4 regions of the Massilia paldalensis genome follow, and region 4 is predicted to be linked to each of the others. Evidence: predicted binding sites of a transcription regulator. Region 4 holds the regulator's gene; each other region holds the start of a gene.

Region 1 (4,597 bases), on a different contig from region 4:
TCATTTCCCGGGTCGAATCCTGGAACGACAGCTGGATGTGGTCGAGGCCCAGTTCCTTCATGCGCGCCAGACGCGCCTCGGTGAGGCCGATGCCGGACGTCAGCAGGTTCGTGTAGAACCCCAGCCGGCGGCCTTCGCCGACGAGTTCCTCGAGGTCGTCGCGCATCAGCGGTTCGCCGCCCGAAAAGCCGAGCTGGGCCGCGCCGAGCTGGCGCGCCTGGCGCATCACGTCGAACCACTGTGCCGTGTCCAGCTCGGCGCGCTCGTTCGCATAGCCGACGGGATTGAAGCAGAACGGGCAGTGCAGGGGGCAGCGGTAGGTCAGCTCGGCCAGCAGCCACAGCGGTGGCGCGATGGCCGGCGTGACGGCGGCAGGTAGGGGCGCGTTCATGGTCGCGGCCTCAGCTGATCCAGCCGCGCTCGCTGGCCGCGCGCAGGAATTCCTCGACGTCGTCCTGCAGGCCGCGCTGGTCGAACGCCTGTTCGAGCTCGGCGACCATGTCCGGCACGGAATGCTTGCCGTCGCAGCGCTTGAGGATCTCGGCCGCGCTCTGGTTCAGGTTCACCATGCCTTCGGGATACAGCAGCACGTAGCTGTTCTGCGCCTCTTCCCACTGCATGCGGAACAGGCGGGACAAGGCGGGCTTTTCTGGAACGGTCATCATGGCATCTTCCGTCAGGGGTAGGCGTTGTCGATGGCGTCGAGCATGGCCCACAGGATGTCGAGCTTGAACTGCAGGATCTCGAGCGCGCGTTCCTGCTGGGCGCGCGTGGTGAAATGGTCCAGCGTGACCTGCAGGCCGTGTTCGACGTCGCGTTCGGCCAGCGAGATGCGGCTGCGGAAATACTGCAGGCCGGCCGGGTCGATCCAGCCGTAATGGACGGGCCAGTTGGCCAGCCGGTCCTTGTGGATCTTGGGCGCGAACATTTCCGTCAGCGAGGAACAGACGGCTTCCTGCCACGGCACCTGGCGCGCGAAATTCACGTAGGCGTCGACGGCGAAGCGCACGCCCGGCACCACGTGGCGCTGCGACCAGAGTTCGTCGCGGCCGAGACCGACGGCTTCGCCCAGCCGCACCCAGGCTTCGATGCCGCCTTCGTCCTCGCCGGTACCGTCGTGGTCGAGGATGCGCCGCACCCACTTGCGCCGCGTCTCGCGGTCCGGGCAATTGGCGATGATGGCGCCATCCTTGCGCGGAATGTTGATCTGGTAATAGAAGCGGTTGGCGACCCAGCCGCGAATCTGTTCTGGCCGCAACAGGCCCTCGTTCATCCGGACGTTGAACGGATGGTGGATGTGGTAACCGGCACCGCGCGCGCGCAATTGCGCTTCGAATTCCTCGCGGTTCCAGGGTGCAGCAAGCGTCATGGGACGATCTCCATGCCGTCGAACGCGACTTCGATGCCGTGGCGCGCCAGTTGCGCGCGTTGGGGCGAGTCTTCGTCCAGGATCGGATTGGTGTTGTTGATGTGGATAAGGATCTTGCGCCGGTCGCCGATGCGGTCGAGCACCTCGATCATGCCGCCTTCGCCCGACAGCGGCAGGTGGCCCATGTCGGCCGCCATCTTCTTGGACAGGCCCAGCGCGATCATCTCGTCGGCCGTCCACAGCGTGCCGTCGACCAGCACGCAGTCGGCCGCTTGCATCGCCGCCTCCACGTGCGGCTCGATGACGCCGAGTCCCGGCGCATAGAACACGGAGCGGCCGCTGGCGATGTCCTCGATCAGCAGGCCGATATTGTCCCCCGGCTCGGGCCGCTCGCGGTGCTTGGAATAGGGCGGGGCCTTGCTGCGCAGGGCCAGCGGCGTGAAGCGGATGCCATCGATGCCGGGCACCTGCGTCGCGGCGCTGCCGTCGACGGGCAATGCGTGCCAGTGCACGCCGCAGTAATGGGACAGCACGGAGGCCAGCGGCAGTCCGTGCTCGAGTTCGTTCCACACGGGCGCCGTGCAGTACAGCGGCAGGGTCTTCCCCTCGCGCAGCATCAGCAGGCCGGTGACATGGTCGATCTGCGCATCCATCAGCATGACGGCGGCAATGCCGGTATCCCGCGCGGCGCGTGCCGGCTGCAGGGCAGGGGTGGCGCGGATCTGGGTCAGGATATCGGGCGAGGCATTGATCAGCACCCAGTCCTGCCCGTTGGACGACACGGCAATCGACGATTGCGTGCGCGCCGTGGCGCGGAGGGTGCCGTTGCGCAGCCCGGCACAATTACGACAGTTGCAATTCCACTGCGGAAAACCGCCACCGGCGGCGGAGCCCAGGACGAGAATCTTCATCGGGCGAGCCAGCCGGTGCCGGACATGGCGTCATTATTGCCGACACCGTGCATATCAGCGATTCAGGATGTACATCGTGATTTCGAAACCGAAACGGCGGTCGATGAATTGCGGCTTGGTCCAGCTCATGGTCGTTCTCCTGGAAGTGTTGAGGAAGAATGCATCTACACGTAACTCTACTGGAAAGCCACGCAGGGTGTAGGCGATATGGAACACGCAATAACCATGCCACTGGCAGACGCCCGGCCGCCGCCCGTCCAGGCCTTCATGTGTGGCAAAACTGAACAACGACCGACGCGTACTGACACGCTTCCGGCACAGCAAAAAAGGTGTCGAATGGTGAATTATGTACGTTCCCAAACATTCGTGCAAATGGGGTTGATGTATCCTTCATGAAAGAAAAGCGAAGCTATTGCGATATAAGCAATCAATCGTGTTCCAGACGTGTTCCTGGGCGAGAAGGAGGAGACCCGCTGTCTTGCGACAGTTCCGTCCACCAGCCAAAGGATACGCATCGATGTCTACCACTACCACGCCGGCCGCCGTAACGGCGCCGCCCGATACGAAGGAAAGCCGCTTCGTCTTCAAAGTCGCGCTCGCCGCCACCATGGGCGCGCTCGCCTTCGGCTACGACACGGGCGTCATCTCGGGTGCGCTGCCCTTCATGAGCACCCCGGTCGCAAACGGCGGCCTCGGCCTCACCCCCGTCACGGAAGGCATCGTGACCTCGGCCCTCGTGTTCGGCGCCGCGTTCGGCTCGCTGATGGCCGGTACGCTCTCCGACCGCTATGGCCGCCGCACGACGCTGCTGGGCCTGTCGCTCGTGTTCATGATCGGCGTGCTGGGCACGGCGCTGGCGCCCTCCGTCGCCGTCATGGTCGCGATGCGCTTCGTGCTGGGCCTGGCCGTGGGCGGAGCTTCGTCGACGGTGCCCGTGTTCATCGGCGAAATGGCCGGCCCCAGCCGCCGCGCCCGGCTCGTCAGCCAGAACGAATTGATGATCGTCAGCGGCCAGTTGATCGCCTACATTCTCAACGCGCTATTGGCCTACCTGTCCGATTCCCCGCACGTGTGGCGCTACATGCTCGGCATTGCCGCGGTGCCGGGCGTGCTGCTGGGCATCGGGATGCTGTTCGTGCCGGCGTCGCCGCGCTGGCTGGCCAGCAAGGGCCGCATGGAGGAGGCGCGCGCCGTGCTGCAACAGATCCGGTCGAGCGACAAGCAGATCGACAAGGAAATGGCCGACATGGTCAAGCTGAACGAGATCGAGCACGACCAGGTCGGCTGGTCGGCCGTGATGGCGACGCCCTGGATCCGCAAGCTGCTGTGGATCGGCATCGGCCTGGGCTTCGTGGCCCAGTTCACGGGCGTGAACGCCTTCATGTACTTCACGCCGATCATCCTGAAGTCGACGGGCCTGGGCACGAACGCGGCGCTGACGGCCACCATCGGCAACGGCGTCGTGGCCGTGATCGCCACCTTCTTCGGCATCTGGCTGATCGGCAAGCATGGCCGCCGCCCGATGCTGATGACCGGCCTCGGCTTCGTCGTCGCCTCCCAGGCCGCGCTGGGCGCCGTGCTGCTGTGGATGCCAGACGGCCTGGCGAAAAGCTATACGGCGCTGGCCTGCATCCTGTGCTTCCTGCTGTTCATGCAGATGCTGATTTCGCCCGTGTACTGGCTGCTGATGTCGGAACTGTTCCCCATGCACCTGCGCGGCGTGCTGACCGGCACCGCCGTCGCCTGCCAGTGGATCTTCAACGCCCTGGTGGCGCTGCTGTTCCCCATCGCCATGGCCCAGTTCGGTAGCGCCACGTTCTTCGTGTTCGCCGCCATCAATGTCGGCTCGCTGATCTTCGTCGCGACCTGCCTGCCGGAGACCAAGGGCAAGTCGCTGGAAGGGCTGGAGAAGTACCTGGAGAAGGAATTGACGGGCGCCTGAGGGCGACTAGACGGCGGCGGTCCAGTCCCCGGACTTGCCGCCATGCTTTTCCAGCACGCGCACGTCCGTCATGACCATGCCGCGGTCGACCGCCTTGCACATGTCATAAATGGTCAGCAAGCCGACCTGCACGGCCGTCAGCGCCTCCATCTCGACCCCCGTCTTGCCAACCAGCTCGACCTGGGCGCGGCAGTGCACGCTGTTCTTCGCATCGTCGATCTCGAAGTCGACGGCGACGCGGGTCAGCGCCAGCGGATGGCACAGGGGGATCAGGTCGCTGGTGCGCTTGGCGGCCATGATGGCGGCGATGCGGGCGACGCCGAGGACGTCGCCTTTCTTGGCGCTGCCGCTTTTAACCAGTTCCAGGGTTTCCGG
Region 2 (4,597 bases), on a different contig from region 4:
GCAACTCCTCGTTGAGGATGTCGCGGCGGTCGTCGTCGCGCTGGCGCTGGGCATAGCTGTCCACGCGCGGGAAGTTGGCAGGGCTGCTGGCGGCCGGACGGGCGGCGCCCTGGCGCATCGTGTTGCCGCCGCTGGCCGCGGGGGCCGGCACGGCCGGGCGCGTGCTGGGGGCCGGGATATAGCCGGGCAGGTCCAGCGCCTTGCAGCCGGGCTTGTTGACGTCGGTGAACTCCACCCTTCCCTCCTTGTCGACGCATTTGTAGACGGCGTCGGCATGGGCGCCGGGATGGATCGCCAGCACGGCAGCCAGCAAGATGGCCGGGCGCAACATGAAGCGCTTGCTTGTCATTCGCATCGGGTCGGTGCGGCGCGATCGCGCCTGGTTGGGAACCCGACGACTATACCGCACCGGCATAAAAAAACGCGAGGAGGCCAGCCGGCTTCCCCGCGTTCATGTTACCAGCTGGATACACTCCGATGCCATCCCGATCACAGTTTGGCATCGCAGCATGTCCGCCGATTACGACGAGTAGTACATGTCGAATTCGGCCGGGTGCGGGGTCATGCGCATGCGCTGGACTTCCGCCATCTTCAGTTCCAGGTAGGCGTCGATCATGCTGTCGCTGAACACGCCGCCGCGGGTCAGGAACTCGCGGTCCTTGTCCAGGGCTTCCAGCGCTTCTTCCAGCGAGGCGCACACGGTCGGGATCAGCTTGTCTTCTTCCGGCGGCAGGTGGTACAGGTCCTTGGTCGCGGCTTCGCCCGGGTGGATCTTGTTCTGGATGCCGTCCAGGCCGGCCATCAGCAGCGCGGCGAAGCACAGGTAGACGTTGGCCAGCGGGTCCGGGAAGCGGGTCTCGATGCGGCGGCCCTTCGGGTTCGCCACGTGCGGGATGCGGATCGAGGCCGAACGGTTGCGGGCCGAGTAGGCCAGCTTGACCGGGGCTTCGAAGCCCGGCACCAGGCGCTTGTACGAGTTGGTGCCCGGGTTGGTGATCGCGTTCAGGGCCTTGGCGTGCTTGATGATGCCGCCGATGTAGTACAGGGCCGTTTCCGACAGGCCGGCGTAGCCGTCGCCCGCGAACAGGTTCTTGCCGTCCTTCCAGATCGACTGGTGCACGTGCATGCCCGAGCCGTTGTCGCCGGCCATCGGCTTCGGCATGAAGGTGGCGGTCTTGCCGTAGCTGTGGGCGACGTTCCAGACGACGTATTTCAGGTTCTGGGTCCAGTCGGCGCGCTCGACCAGGGTCGAGAACTTGGTGCCGATTTCGTTCTGGCCGGCGCCGGCCACTTCGTGGTGGTGCACTTCGACCGGGATGCCCAGCGATTCGAGGATCAGGCACATTTCCGAGCGCATGTCCTGGAAGCTGTCGACCGGCGGGACCGGGAAGTAGCCACCCTTGACGGTCGGACGGTGGCCGCTGTTGCCGCCTTCGAAGTCCTTGTCGGTCGACCAGGATGCTTCTTCCGAATCGATCTTGACCATCGAACCGGCCATCTCGACCTTCCACTTGACGGAGTCGAAGATGAAGAATTCCGGCTCCGGGCCGAAGAAGGCGGTGTCGCCGATGCCCGACGACTTCAGGTAGGCTTCGGCGCGCTTGGCGATCGAGCGCGGGTCGCGGTCGTAGCCCTTGCCGTCCGACGGTTCAATCACGTCGCACTGCATGAAGACCGTGGTCTCTTCCATGAACGGGTCGATATTGGCGGTGTTCGGGTCCGGGATCAGCAGCATGTCGGATGCTTCGATGCCTTTCCAGCCGGCGATCGACGAGCCGTCGAAGGCGTGGCCGGATTCGAATTTGTCTTCGTCGAAATGCGAGATAGGAACGGTGACGTGCTGTTCCTTACCGCGGGTATCGGCGAAACGCAAATCAACGAATTTCACTTCGTTGTCCTTCAGCATCTGCATTACATCTGCGGCGGTCCTTGCCATTCGTATCTCCTAAAGAAAAAGGGGTGTCGGCGACGCCAACGGGGCGTGCGACAAACGCATATGCTACTAAGCAGAAATTATGCCAGCATTTGTCCATGAGCAAATCATTAATCAATCGTTGGTGGGCTTGGAATTTGCCCATTAAAATCAATGATCCAGCATGGGTGCACGGAATTGATGCAATCCACCGCCAGCGCACCGGCGCGGTGCGAGCGAGGCAGTATGCACCAAGTTGATGCGGCATGCACCAAATGTGCGAGCCCTGCCGCCGACGGATCGCCATGGTGCGTCCGTCTGCACCATACCGATATTTGGGAGGAATCATGAGCAAGACCGAAGACATTCTCGACGCCGCCAGGGAGCGCGCACCGGGCCAGCCGTATGCCGGTGCCGTCACGCCGGCCGAAGCCTATGCGCTGGTGCAGGACGATCCGCGCGTGAAACTGATCGACGTACGCACGAATGCGGAGCGCGACTGGATCGGCCGCCCCGCCATCCCGGCCGAACGCCACGGCGCGGTGCAATGGAGCCTGTATCCCGGTGGTGCGCCGAACCCCGACTTCGCCGAACAATTGCAGGCCAGCGCCGGCAAGGACGACGTGGTGCTGTTCCTGTGCCGCTCGGGCGTGCGCTCGCGCCACGCGGCCCGCGTGGCGACCGAACTGGGCTACCGGAACGCGTTCGACATCCTGGAAGGCTTCGAGGGCGACCGCGATGCCGAGGGACACCGCAAGACGGTGGGCGGCTGGTGCAAGGCGGGGTTGCCCTGGGTGGGGGCGTAAAACGCCGTCGTTCCCGGCATTGCCGGAAACGGCTCCCTGCGCAGGCAGGGCCCAAGTTCTGCAAACGCCGCCGGCTGCTCCAGATTGGGTCCCTGCCTGCGCAGGGACGACGTAGTCAGGCCTGCACGCGCTGGCGCACGAAGTTGATGTGGCTGCGCAGGCCGTACAGCGCATCCGCATAGGCCAGCGGGATCGAGATGTGGTTCACCCGCTCCTCGATCTCGTCCAGGCGGCGCAGCAGCGCCGCGCGCACCTCGTCCCGCTGCGCGGCCGGCGCATCGGCCGGCACCTGTTCCAGTTCCCCTTCCACCGCGCGCAGCTGGCCGTACCAGCGGTACACGCGCGAACGGATCCGCCACACGTACAGCGGCGGCACGATCTTCGACAGCGGGATGATCAGCGCGGCCAGCGCCACCACCACGACCCATAGCCGGTCGAACAGGTTGGCGAGCCAGAACGACAGGTAGCGCTGCAGGAAAGGCGGGCCATCCTTGTAGTACTTGGCCGCTTCCTTCGCCACCGGGATCTCCGTGTAGCGCGGCGACGGGAACTGGCCCTGCTGCTGGAACCAGCCGGCGCCGCCGTGGATGTCGATCGCCGCCTTGACGAACAGGTCGACGAGGGCCGGATGCAGGTCCTCGCGCGCGACCAGCGTGGCCGTCGGCGCGATCAGGTGGAAGTCCTGCGCCGGAATGTCGCGGCCGAGGTCGACGATCCCGCGCGGCAGCACGACGTGCGTGAGGAACGGCAGGCGCCGCGTATAGGCTTCGGCCTGGCGGAAGTCGAACAGGCGGATGCCGGGCGTCTGCAGCAGCATCTGGATCAAGGGGGCTTCCGGCGCGGAGCTGAACACGAGGCCGTCGATGCGGCCGGCCAGCAGCTCCACCGTGGCCGGCGTGTTTTCCAGGCTCGACACCTGCAGGTCCTTCGCTTCCAGGCCGTTCACGGCCAGCACCTGGCGGAACAGCTTGGGCACGCCCGTGCCTTCCGGTCCCAGGTTGATGCGCAGGCCCTTCAGGTCCGTGAGGCGCTGCACGCCGCTGTTGTCGCCCTTCTTGCCTTTCCCTGCCCCGTCGCGCAGGAATAACCACACGGGTTCGGTGAACAGGCTGCCCAGCGAGACCAGGCCGCGCTGCTGCGCATCGTCCTCGCTGGTGGAACCGCTCTGCACGAAGGCGACGTCGGCCTGGCCGTCGACGAGGCGCTGCAGGTTCTGCTCGGACCCGAGCGACCGTTCCAGCGTCACCCGGATGTCCTCGCGCTGGAGGATCGCCGCGTACTTCTTGCCGAATTCCTCGTAGGCGCCGTTCTCCTGGCCGGTGGACAGCAGCACGCGCCGCGGCGGCGCCGGGTCGACCACGACATAGGCCACCACGCAGGCGGCCAGCACCAGCACGATGGTGGGCGCCGACGCGGCCAGCAGGTCGCGCAGCGAGACGAGGCTGAACTTGCGCAGGACCCGGCGGTTCATGCGACCGTCACTGCAGGACTTCCTCCACGGCGGGCGGCTTGGCGCGCGGCTTCGGTGGCGTGTCGGCGTCCGGCGCCGGCTTGCGCGGTGCCGGCGGCACGCGGGCCGGCGCGCGTTCGGCCGCCGTTGGCTTGGGCTTGGCGGCTTCCGCCGCCGGCTGGCGCGCGCGCGGCTCGGCCTTTGGATGGCCTGCTTCGGCGGCCTTCGGATGGTCCGCCTCGGTGGCCTTGGCGGCCGGCTTCGGCGCGGCCGGCTTGGCCGGCACTGCCGGCTCGACGGCCTTCGGCGCCGGCTTGGGCGCTGCCGGCGTGGCTGCCGCGGCCGGCTCCACGTCCGCTTCGACCTCGGCCGCCGCCGCGTCGCCGCCCGTGTGCTCGGTGTCGGTCGCCACGGCATCGGTCGGGCCGG
Region 3 (4,597 bases), on a different contig from region 4:
CGTTGCGGTAGCTGGTGCGGCCGCCGCTGGACGCATCGACGACCAGCTCGTCGCGGGTGCGCGCCTGGAACAACGCAGCATTGATGCGCACGTCGCGCGTCGGCATCGCCTTGGCGCCGATCTCGAGCTGGGTGCTGGTGGCCGCGCCCAGGTCGTAGTTGAAGCCGCCGCCGGTGCCCGAATAGAACACCTCGTTCAACGTGGGTGTCTCGAAGCCGTGCGCCGCGCTCGCATAGAGGTTCAGTTGCGGCGTCGCCTTGTACAGCACGCCCAGCATCGGCGTCGTGTGGCTGTAGTCGACGCTGCCGCTGTCGTTGCCGTTCGATAGGTAATGGTCGTCGACGCTGAACTTCACGCTGCTGTGGCGCAGGCCGCCCGTATAGACCCATTGGCCGCGCTCCCATTCGACCTGGACGTAGGGATCGACGTTGCGCACGTCGTCTTCCTCGTCGCGGCGCAGGGCGCCCTTCACGCCGAACCGGTCGCCGATATAGTTTTCGAAGCCCTGGCGCGCATCTTTCGACTTGCCCGCCTCGAGGCCGACGACGGTGCGCAGGGTGCCGTCCGCGAACGGGCGCGACATCGTCCAGTTGGCGTCGATGCCGTAGAAGTCGCGGTCGAAGTCGACCACGCCGCCCGAATGGCTGGCCGGGGCCTGGAAGCCTTTCGAGAATGACTGGTACTGGATGACTTCGCGGTTGCCGCCGTAGACGGTCAGGCGCAGGCGGTCGTCGCCGAAGCGCTGGTCCCAGGACAGGCCGATCTGCTGGTGGTCGATGCTCTTGCGCGTGTCGTAGCGGTCGGCGAGGGTGCGCTGCGGGCGCGCCGTGTCGGTGGTGTCGATCTCGCCGGCGCGCGGGTCGCGCTGGAAGGTGGTCCAGCTGACGCCCAGCGGATCCTGGGTGTCGTCCTGGCGCAGGCCGCTCGCGGTGATGGTCAGCTTGCTGTCCGCGTTCGGTTCGTAGGTCAGCTTGGCATAGGCCTGGTCGCGGCGGGCGGCGCTGTGCGCGCGGTAGCCGTCCGTGTCGAAACGCGAGGCGTCGAGCAGCCAGCCGAACTTGCCTTCCTTGCCGCCGGCGTTGATATCGGTCTTGTGCGTGCCGTAGCTGCCGGCCGAGTAGCCCACTTCGACGTCGGGCCGGCCTTCGGGATCGCGGGTGAACAGCTGGATCACGCCGCCCGCATGGTTGCCGTACAGCGCGGACAAGGGGCCGCGCAGCACTTCGATGCGCTGGGCCATGTCGAGGTTGAACGTGGCGGCCTGGCCCTGGCCGTCCGGCATGGTGGCCGGGATGCCGTCGGCGATCAGGCGCACGCCGCGCACGCCGAAGGTCGAGCGCGCGCCGAAGCCGCGCGAGGAGATCTGCAGGTCCTGCGCATAGTTCTGGCGGTTCTGCACGACCACGCCGGGCACGGCATTGAGCGCTTCGGACACGTTCACGCGCATCTGGGCGGCATCGATGCGGCCGGCATCGACCACGTCGACCGAGGCCGGCAGGTCGAAGCTGAGGTGTTCGGCACGGCTGCCGCTGACGACCACGACGGGAATCGGTGCGCCCGTCTGGACGGGCTGCGCGGGCAGGTCGGGAGCGGCGGATGCCGAGCCGGCGGCGAACAGGGCGGCAACGGCATTCAGGCGCAACAGGGGGGACTTCATCATTTCTCCAGCAAGGGGTATGGGTAAACCGTCAACAATATACCCGCCGCGCCGCAAGTCTGCAGTCCGTGGGCGCAAACGTGTGGGGTGTTGTTCCGTTTCGGATCACCTGTACCGGGGATGCAGCAGCACCGCATCGCATCCACGGGCATCGCTTCCTGGCATGGCATTTGCGACAGCGGAGGAACAACGACAACCAAAGAAAGAGGACGACATGAATCTCGCGGACATCAGCAAGCTCGGCGTCGCCAATCCCTTCCGCCAGCGTTACGACAACTACATCGGCGGCAAGTTCGTCGCCCCCGTCAAGGGCGACTACTTCGCCAACGTCACGCCGATCACGGGCCAGCCGTTCTGCGAAGTCGCGCGGTCCACGAGCGAAGACATCGAGCTGGCGCTGGACGCCGCCCACGCGGCAAAGGACGCCTGGGCCAAGACCTCGCCGGCCGAGCGCGCCAACATCCTGCACCGGATCGCCGACCGCATGGAGGAAAACCTGCGCACGCTCGCGACGGCCGAGACCATCGACAACGGCAAGCCGATCCGGGAGACGATGGCGGCCGACCTGCCGCTGGCGATCGACCACTTCCGCTATTTCGCCAGCTGCATCCGCACGCAGGAGGGGGCGATCTCGACTATCGACCACGAGACCTATGCCTACCATTTCCACGAGCCGCTGGGCGTGGTCGGCCAGATCATCCCGTGGAACTTCCCCATCCTGATGGCCGTCTGGAAGCTGGCACCGGCGCTGGCCGCGGGCAATTGCGTGGTGCTGAAACCGGCCGAGCAGACGCCGGCATCGATCATGGTGCTGCTCGAGCTGGTCGCCGACCTGCTGCCGCCGGGCGTGGTCAACGTCGTCAACGGCTTCGGCCTAGAGGCGGGCAAGCCCCTCGCATCGAGCCGGCGCATCGCCAAGATCGCCTTCACGGGCGAGACGGGAACGGGCCGCCTGATCATGCAGTACGCCGCGCAGAACCTGATCCCCGTGACGCTGGAGCTGGGCGGCAAGTCGCCGAACATCTTCTTTGCCGACGTGATGGATGCGGACGACGACTTCCTCGACAAACGTCTGGAAGGCTTCGCCATGTTCGCGCTGAACCAGGGCGAGGTCTGTACCTGCCCGTCGCGCGTGCTGGTGCAGGAGTCGATCTACGAGCGCTTCATGGAACGCGCGCTGGCGCGCGTGGCGCAAATCAAGGCCGGCAATCCCCTCGACGAAGGCACGATGATCGGCGCCCAGGCTTCGCAGGAGCAGCTGGAAAAGATCCTGTCCTATCTCGACATCGGCCGCCAGGAGGGCGCCGAGGTGCTCGCCGGCGGCGAGCGCGCCACGCACGAGGGCGAACTGGCCGGCGGCTATTACGTGCGGCCGACCGTGTTCAAGGGCGACAACGGCATGCGCATCTTCCAGGAAGAGATCTTCGGGCCGGTGGTATCGGTGACGACCTTCAAGGACGAGGAGGAGGCGCTGCGCATCGCCAACGACACGCTGTACGGCCTGGGCGCGGGCCTGTGGACGCGCGATGGCAGCCGCGCCTTCCGTGTCGGAAGGGCGATCCAGGCGGGACGCGTCTGGACCAATTGCTACCACCTGTACCCGGCGCATGCGGCGTTCGGCGGCTACAAGCAGTCCGGCATCGGGCGCGAGAACCACAAGATGATGCTGGACCATTATCAGCAGACGAAGAACCTGCTGGTCAGCTACAGCCCGAAGGCGCTGGGCTTCTTCTGACGGCGGCGTGCATGGCGGATGCGATCCCACGGGTGAGGGCGACGGACGCGGCGCTGGCTTTCATCGGTGAACTGCGCGCGCGCTACGGGCCGCTGATGTTCTTCCAGTCCGGCGGCTGCTGCGACGGCAGCGCACCCATGTGCTATCCGGCCGGCGAATTCGGACTGAGCGACGACGACGTCCATCTGGGCGACCTGGACGGCACGCCCTTCTATATCGGGGCCGAGCAGTTCGCCTATTGGCAGCACACACAGCTGATCATCGACGTCGTGGCCGGCAACGGCGGCATGTTTTCGCTCGATAACGGTACCGGACGCCGCTTCCTGGTCCGCTCGCGTCTGTTCAGTGACGAGGAGTGGCGCCAACTGGACGGTGCGCGTCCATAGGCGGACGGCGGGCGCGCAGCAATGTCATGGGCTGGTCTTTGCGGTGGCTTCGGCCACCGCTTCTTTTTTCCATCGAGCGAATGATGAGGCTGCTGTCACGCAGGCGCCTGATCAGGAAAAGCACAGGCGCATGCGCCGGCTGATCCGTTTCTCAACAGCGTAACGGCGCGCTTCCCGCGCCTGGCCCCTCGGTCTGCTCAGGCATACAACTTGCCAGCGCCTTGGCTGCATCGACCCGATGCGCATACTTCAATAAGAAAGCGAGGAGACCGATGAAGAAGCTATTCCTGGCGGTTGCACTGGCCGCGTGCATTCAACAGGCCGGCGCGGTGGAGCTGAAGGCCGGCGACTGGACGGTGTCGATCGGCGGCATCGTCAATGCCTACTATACGACCGTGTCCTGTGGCGGCGACGAGGTGGGAGGGCTAGCGCTTGCCGGAACGGCGCTGGGCTGCGGCGGCGAGGATCGCCGCACCACCGTCGGCAACGGCCTGCTGCCCAATGCCCTTCTGACCACCGTGTCGTCGCAACAGGGCGGCTACGATGTCGCCGCGACGATCGGCATCTATGCCGCCACCGCGACCGACAGCGCGATTTCCCAGAACAGCGAAGTGGACGTGCGCCAGGCATTCTTCACGTTCGGCACGCCGACCCTCGGCACGGTCAAGCTGGGACGCGACTACGGCCTGTTCGGCCACCTCGCCATCCTGGGCGACATGACGCTGATCGGCGCGGGCGCTCCGGTACAGGCGACCCAGCGCGGCCGCGTCACCCTCGGCCACCTGGGCGCCGGCTACGCGTGGCCCGGCATCTATGGCC
Region 4 (4,597 bases):
GGCACGGTGGTCGAACGGGCACGTTGCCGGATCGAGCGCATGCAGGGCCCGCAATGCCGCGGCCAGCAGGCGCACGCCGTCCGCGGGCTTGACGCCGGACGCCAGCAGGTCGCGGCCCGGCACGGCTTCCAGCAGCAGCCAGTCGCGGCCCCCTTCCTGCACGATGTCGACGACGGGCGCGCACGGGATGCCGGCGCCGGCGAGCCAGCGCAGCCGCGCCGCCTCGTCGTGCAGCTCGGCCAGCGGCCCCGCTGGCTCGGTCTTGACGAACAGCGTGGGGCGGCCGCCGGCGTCGAGGCGGAACACGTCCGCATCCGAGCAGCCGGCGTCCTCGTCCACGCTGCGATACCCATCCAGGCGGGTCTGCCAGACGGCAGGAAAACGCGGCGGCATGGGGGCTCCGTGGTGCAGGGTCAGAGATGGCGCAGCGGATGCACGTAGTCCGGCCACACGGGGTCGAAGAAGCGCGCGACCATCGCTGGCGTCACCTCGTCCAATGTGGGCGGATTCCAATGCGGGTCGTTGTCCTTGTCGATCACGAGCGCGCGCACTCCTTCCAGCACTTCGCCGTGCTCGAAGTTGCGGCGTACCAGCGCGCGTTCCATGCGCAGGCAATCGGCCACGTCCAGCGACGCGGCGCGCTCCAGCATCTCGCGCGTCACGCACATCATCAGGGGAGAACGCTGGCGCATCATCGACAAGGCCTTCTGCGCGAACGGATCGGCATCGCCCGCCAGCGCGGCCATCACGCCGGCCACCGAGTCCGCGCCAAAATGCGCATCGATGCGTTCGCGCTGCGCCTGCAGTTCGCTGGCGCCCGCCCCATCCGCGAACGGCGCGGCGAAGGCGCGGATCGCGTCGGCCAGCGCCGCGCCCGGCGTGGCCTCGACGAGCGCGAGCAGTTCGCCCATGCGCTCGCCCGGCACGAACAGGTCGGCCAGGCCCAGGTAGAGGCCATCGGCGGCGCCGACGGTGGCGCCGGTCAGGCCCAGGTAGTGGCCCAGGCGGCCCGGCGCGTGCGACAGGAAGTGGCTGCCGCCCACGTCCGGGAACAGGCCGATGTTCACCTCGGGCATGGCCATCTTCGTCCGTTCCGTCACGATGCGCAGGCCGCAGCCGGGACCGCCCTGGGCGATACCCATGCCGCCGCCCATCACGACGCCGTCCATCAGCGCGACGTAGGGCTTCGGATAGAAGTGGATCAGGTGGTTGAGCGCGTATTCCTCGGTGAAGAAATCCTCGAGCAGCGCGCTGCCGCCCATCGGCGTCGCGCGGCCGACCTCGTGGAAGAACCGGATGTCGCCGCCGGCGCACAGCGCCTTCTCGCTGCTGCTGCGGATGACGACGGCGTGGACGGAGGCATCGTCGCGCCAGGCCTGCAGGGCCTGCGCCAGCGCGCGCACCATGTCGAGCGACAGCGAGTTCAGGGCTTTGGGGCGGTCCAGCGTGATGATGCCGGTGCCATTGGCGACGCGGGTCAGTACGTATTCGGTCATGTGTCTCGTTATTCGACTAATCAGACCCTTATTCTAGCGGCAGGGTGGACGGCTTGCCGCCCGCCCTGCGCGCCACGCCATGCGCGCGCCCGTCAAAGCAAAAAGGGCGCCGATGCGCCCTTTGTTCACGTTGCCGTTATGGAATCAAGCCGTGGCCGGCTCGGCGTCGTCGCCCGCGTCGGGCAGGCGTTTCGGTGACGTGTGCGTGAAGTCCTGCATCATCTGCTTGTACTTCAAGACCTGGCGGTCGAGCCGGTCCATCAACATGTCGATCGCGGCATACAAGTCGTGCGCGGCACTGGCGACATGGAGGATCTTGCCGGCGACGCGCAAGTTGATCTCCGCCTTCTGGCGTTTGGCCTTCTCGGTGAGGTTGTCGATGCAGAGGATGACGTGGGTATCGATCACTTGATCGAAATGGCGGGTAATGCGTTCGAGCTTGTTCTGTACGTACTCTCGGATGGCCGGGGTAACATCGAGGTGATGTCCGCTGATGGTGAGATTCATACACACTCCTTTGAAGAGGCGCTGCCACAACCACGCGCGCATCCGCGCTTCATGCGCAGGTGGCAACGTTTTGACACGAACTGGCCGCAAGGACTCGTCCAACGACGACAAGTACTTGCTACAAGGATTTGCGGAGGCTGACGGGCGGGATCTTCAAGGCTTCTCGGTACTTGGCGACGGTGCGCCGCGCGATGACCATTCCCTGCTCCCCCAACATGTCCGCGATCTTGCTGTCGGATAAAGGGTTCTTGGGGTCTTCTGCTCCTGTGAGTTGCACGATGAGAGCCCGGATTGCCGTCGAGGATGCTTCTCCTCCCGCCTCGGTGGCAACATGGCTCCCGAAGAAATACTTCAACTCGAACATGCCGTGCGGGGTCAGCATGTATTTCTGAGTTGTGACTCGAGAAATTGTGCTCTCGTGTAGACCTAGTGTATCAGCTATCTCGCGCAAAACAAGGGGCCGCATGGCAACGGCGCCATGGGAGAAAAAATTGCGCTGGCGCTCGACGATGGCCTGGGCCACGCGCAGGATCGTGTCGAAGCGCTGGCGCATGTTCTTGATGAGCCACTTCGCTTCCTGCAGCTGCGCATTCAGTTGCGTCTCGGACTTGCCGCCCTTGAGGGCCTGCGCATACAGGCTGTTCACGCGCAGGCGCGGCATGACCTCGGGATTCAATTGCACGCTCCAGCCATCCTTGGCGCGGCGCACGATCACGTCCGGCACGACGAAGTCGGAGACGTCCGATGCGAACGCGGCGCCCGGATGCGGGTTGCACTGGCGGATCACGCTCTGCGCCTCGCGCAGGTCTTCGTCGTCGCAGTCGAGCGCCTTCTTGAGCTTGTTGAATTCGCGCTGGGCGAACCAGGTCAGGTATTTTTCGACGATGGTCAGCGCCATGCGGCGCGTCACCAGGGGCACGTTCGGCATGCGCCGGATCTGCAGCGCCAGGCACTCGGCCGCGCTGCGCGCGCCCACGCCGGCAGGCTCCAGGCTCTGCACGAGGGAGAGCGCCGTGCGCAGCTCGTCGAAATCGATCTCCAGCTCTTCCGGCAGGCGCGCGTGGATGTCGTCCAGCGATTCTTCCAGGTAGCCGTTGTCGTCCAGCGCATCGACCACCAGCTCGACCAGCGCGCAGTCGCGCGGCGCGCAGCACGACAGGCGCACCTGCTCCATCAGGTGCTCGCGCAGCGTGACGGGACTGGCTTCCAGCTGCGGGCGGCCATCCTCGTCGTCGGCGCCGCTGCCGCTGTTGCCGCTGCGGCCCTCGCCCCAGTCGGCATCGCCGTCGCCGCCGTGCGCATCGTCGCTGCCGCCGCCCTCGCCTTCACCTTCGCTGCCGGCGGCCTTGTTTTCCTCGCCGCTGCCCTGCTGCGCGGGGGCCTCGGCCGGCGCCGGCGCGCTGTTGATGGCGCCGTCGGCCAGCAGGCGCACGGAACGGTCGAGCGGATCGTCGAGCCGTTCCAGCAGCGGGTTGTCGCTCAGGACCTGCTCGATCTCCTGGTGCAGCTCCAGCGTGGACAACTGCAGCAGGCGGATCGATTGCTGCAGCTGCGGCGTGAGCGCAAGGTGCTGTGAAGTCTTGAGTTGCAGCGTCTGTTTCATACCTACATTCGGAAGTGTTCACCCAGATAGACGCGGCGTACGGATTCGTTGGCGATGATGTCGTCGGGGCGGCCGGATGCGAGCACTGCGCCCTGGTTGATGATGTAGGCGCGGTCGCAGATGCCGAGCGTCTCGCGCACGTTGTGGTCGGTGATCAGCACGCCGATCCCGCGCTCCTTCAGGAAGCGCACGATGCGCTGGATCTCGATCACGGCGATCGGGTCGACGCCGGCGAACGGCTCGTCCAGCAGCACGAAGCGCGGGTTGGTCGCCAGCGCGCGCGCGATCTCCACGCGGCGGCGCTCGCCGCCGGACAGCGACAGCGCCGGGCTCTCGCGCAGCTTCTCGATCTGCAGCTCGCTCAGCAGCTCGTCGAGGCGCTCGGCGATGCGCTGCTTGCTCAGCGCCTTGCCGTTCTCGCGCTGCAGTTCCAGCACGGCGCGGATGTTTTCCTCGACCGTCAGCTTGCGGAACACCGACGCTTCCTGCGGCAGGTACGACAGGCCCAGCAGCGCGCGGCGGTGGATCGGCAGGCTCGAGACGTCGTCGCCGTTGATGTCGATGGTGCCGGCATCGGACGGCACCAGGCCCACGATCATGTAGAACGAGGTCGTCTTGCCCGCGCCGTTGGGCCCCAGCAGGCCGACCACTTCGCCGCAGGCGACCTGCAGCGACACGTCGCGCACGACGAGGCGCTTGCCGTAGCTCTTCTGCAGGCCCTTGACGACGAGGGTGCTGCCGCCGGCGCCGGTACTGCTATTGCCGGCGACGGCCGCGTTTTCCGTGCTCGTCTCCATCACTTCTTCTCCGTGGCCGGGACATTCGCCGCGGGCGCTGCGGCCGGCGTGGCGGCGGCGGGCGCCGCGGCTGCCTGGTTACGGCGCGGCGCCAGCGTGATGCTGCCGCGGCCCTTGCCCTGCACGTCGGCGCCGCTCGGATCGTTGCGGCCCACCAGCACTTCCCTGCGGCTGTCGTACGAGATGAACGGGCT

The links. The regulator sigma-54, encoded in region 4, starts transcription at its own class of promoters, with help from an activator protein. The targets are predictions, from matches to a motif close to TGGCANGNAANCTGCTTT.
Region 1: the regulator sigma-54 is predicted to act here: its motif matches at 2,494-2,511, upstream of pqqA (pyrroloquinoline quinone precursor peptide PqqA).
Region 2: the regulator sigma-54 is predicted to act here: its motif matches at 2,004-2,021, upstream of glnA (type I glutamate--ammonia ligase).
Region 3: the regulator sigma-54 is predicted to act here: its motif matches at 1,817-1,834, upstream of adh (aldehyde dehydrogenase).

The regions. Positions count from the first base shown of each region.
Region 1 covers NZ_JBJCIU010000004.1:534,289-538,885, reverse strand. Annotated here, with positions in the region: gene pqqE (pyrroloquinoline quinone biosynthesis protein PqqE) at 1-391, opposite strand, end outside; gene pqqD (pyrroloquinoline quinone biosynthesis peptide chaperone PqqD) at 402-662, opposite strand; gene pqqC (pyrroloquinoline-quinone synthase PqqC) at 677-1,369, opposite strand; gene pqqB (pyrroloquinoline quinone biosynthesis protein PqqB) at 1,366-2,280, opposite strand; gene pqqA (pyrroloquinoline quinone precursor peptide PqqA) at 2,335-2,409, opposite strand; gene ACI1V7_RS21775 (sugar porter family MFS transporter) at 2,798-4,222, shown strand; gene moaC (cyclic pyranopterin monophosphate synthase MoaC) at 4,229-4,597, opposite strand, start outside.
Region 2 covers NZ_JBJCIU010000002.1:199,439-204,035, reverse strand. Annotated here, with positions in the region: gene ACI1V7_RS10725 (DUF4124 domain-containing protein) at 1-349, opposite strand, end outside; gene glnA (type I glutamate--ammonia ligase) at 521-1,936, opposite strand; gene ACI1V7_RS10715 (rhodanese-like domain-containing protein) at 2,260-2,718, shown strand; gene ACI1V7_RS10710 (TAXI family TRAP transporter solute-binding subunit) at 2,834-4,189, opposite strand; gene ACI1V7_RS10705 (transglycosylase domain-containing protein) at 4,197-4,597, opposite strand, start outside.
Region 3 covers NZ_JBJCIU010000020.1:968-5,564, reverse strand. Annotated here, with positions in the region: gene ACI1V7_RS28015 (TonB-dependent receptor family protein) at 1-1,660, opposite strand, end outside; gene adh (aldehyde dehydrogenase) at 1,872-3,392, shown strand; gene ACI1V7_RS28005 (DUF779 domain-containing protein) at 3,404-3,778, shown strand; gene ACI1V7_RS28000 (porin) at 4,051-4,597, shown strand, end outside.
Region 4 covers NZ_JBJCIU010000003.1:833,782-838,378, reverse strand. Annotated here, with positions in the region: gene ACI1V7_RS18470 (APH(3')-II family aminoglycoside O-phosphotransferase) at 1-393, opposite strand, end outside; gene ACI1V7_RS18465 (enoyl-CoA hydratase/isomerase family protein) at 414-1,496, opposite strand; gene hpf (ribosome hibernation-promoting factor, HPF/YfiA family) at 1,641-2,003, opposite strand; gene ACI1V7_RS18455 (RNA polymerase factor sigma-54) at 2,122-3,606, opposite strand; gene lptB (LPS export ABC transporter ATP-binding protein) at 3,609-4,403, opposite strand; gene lptA (lipopolysaccharide transport periplasmic protein LptA) at 4,403-4,597, opposite strand, start outside.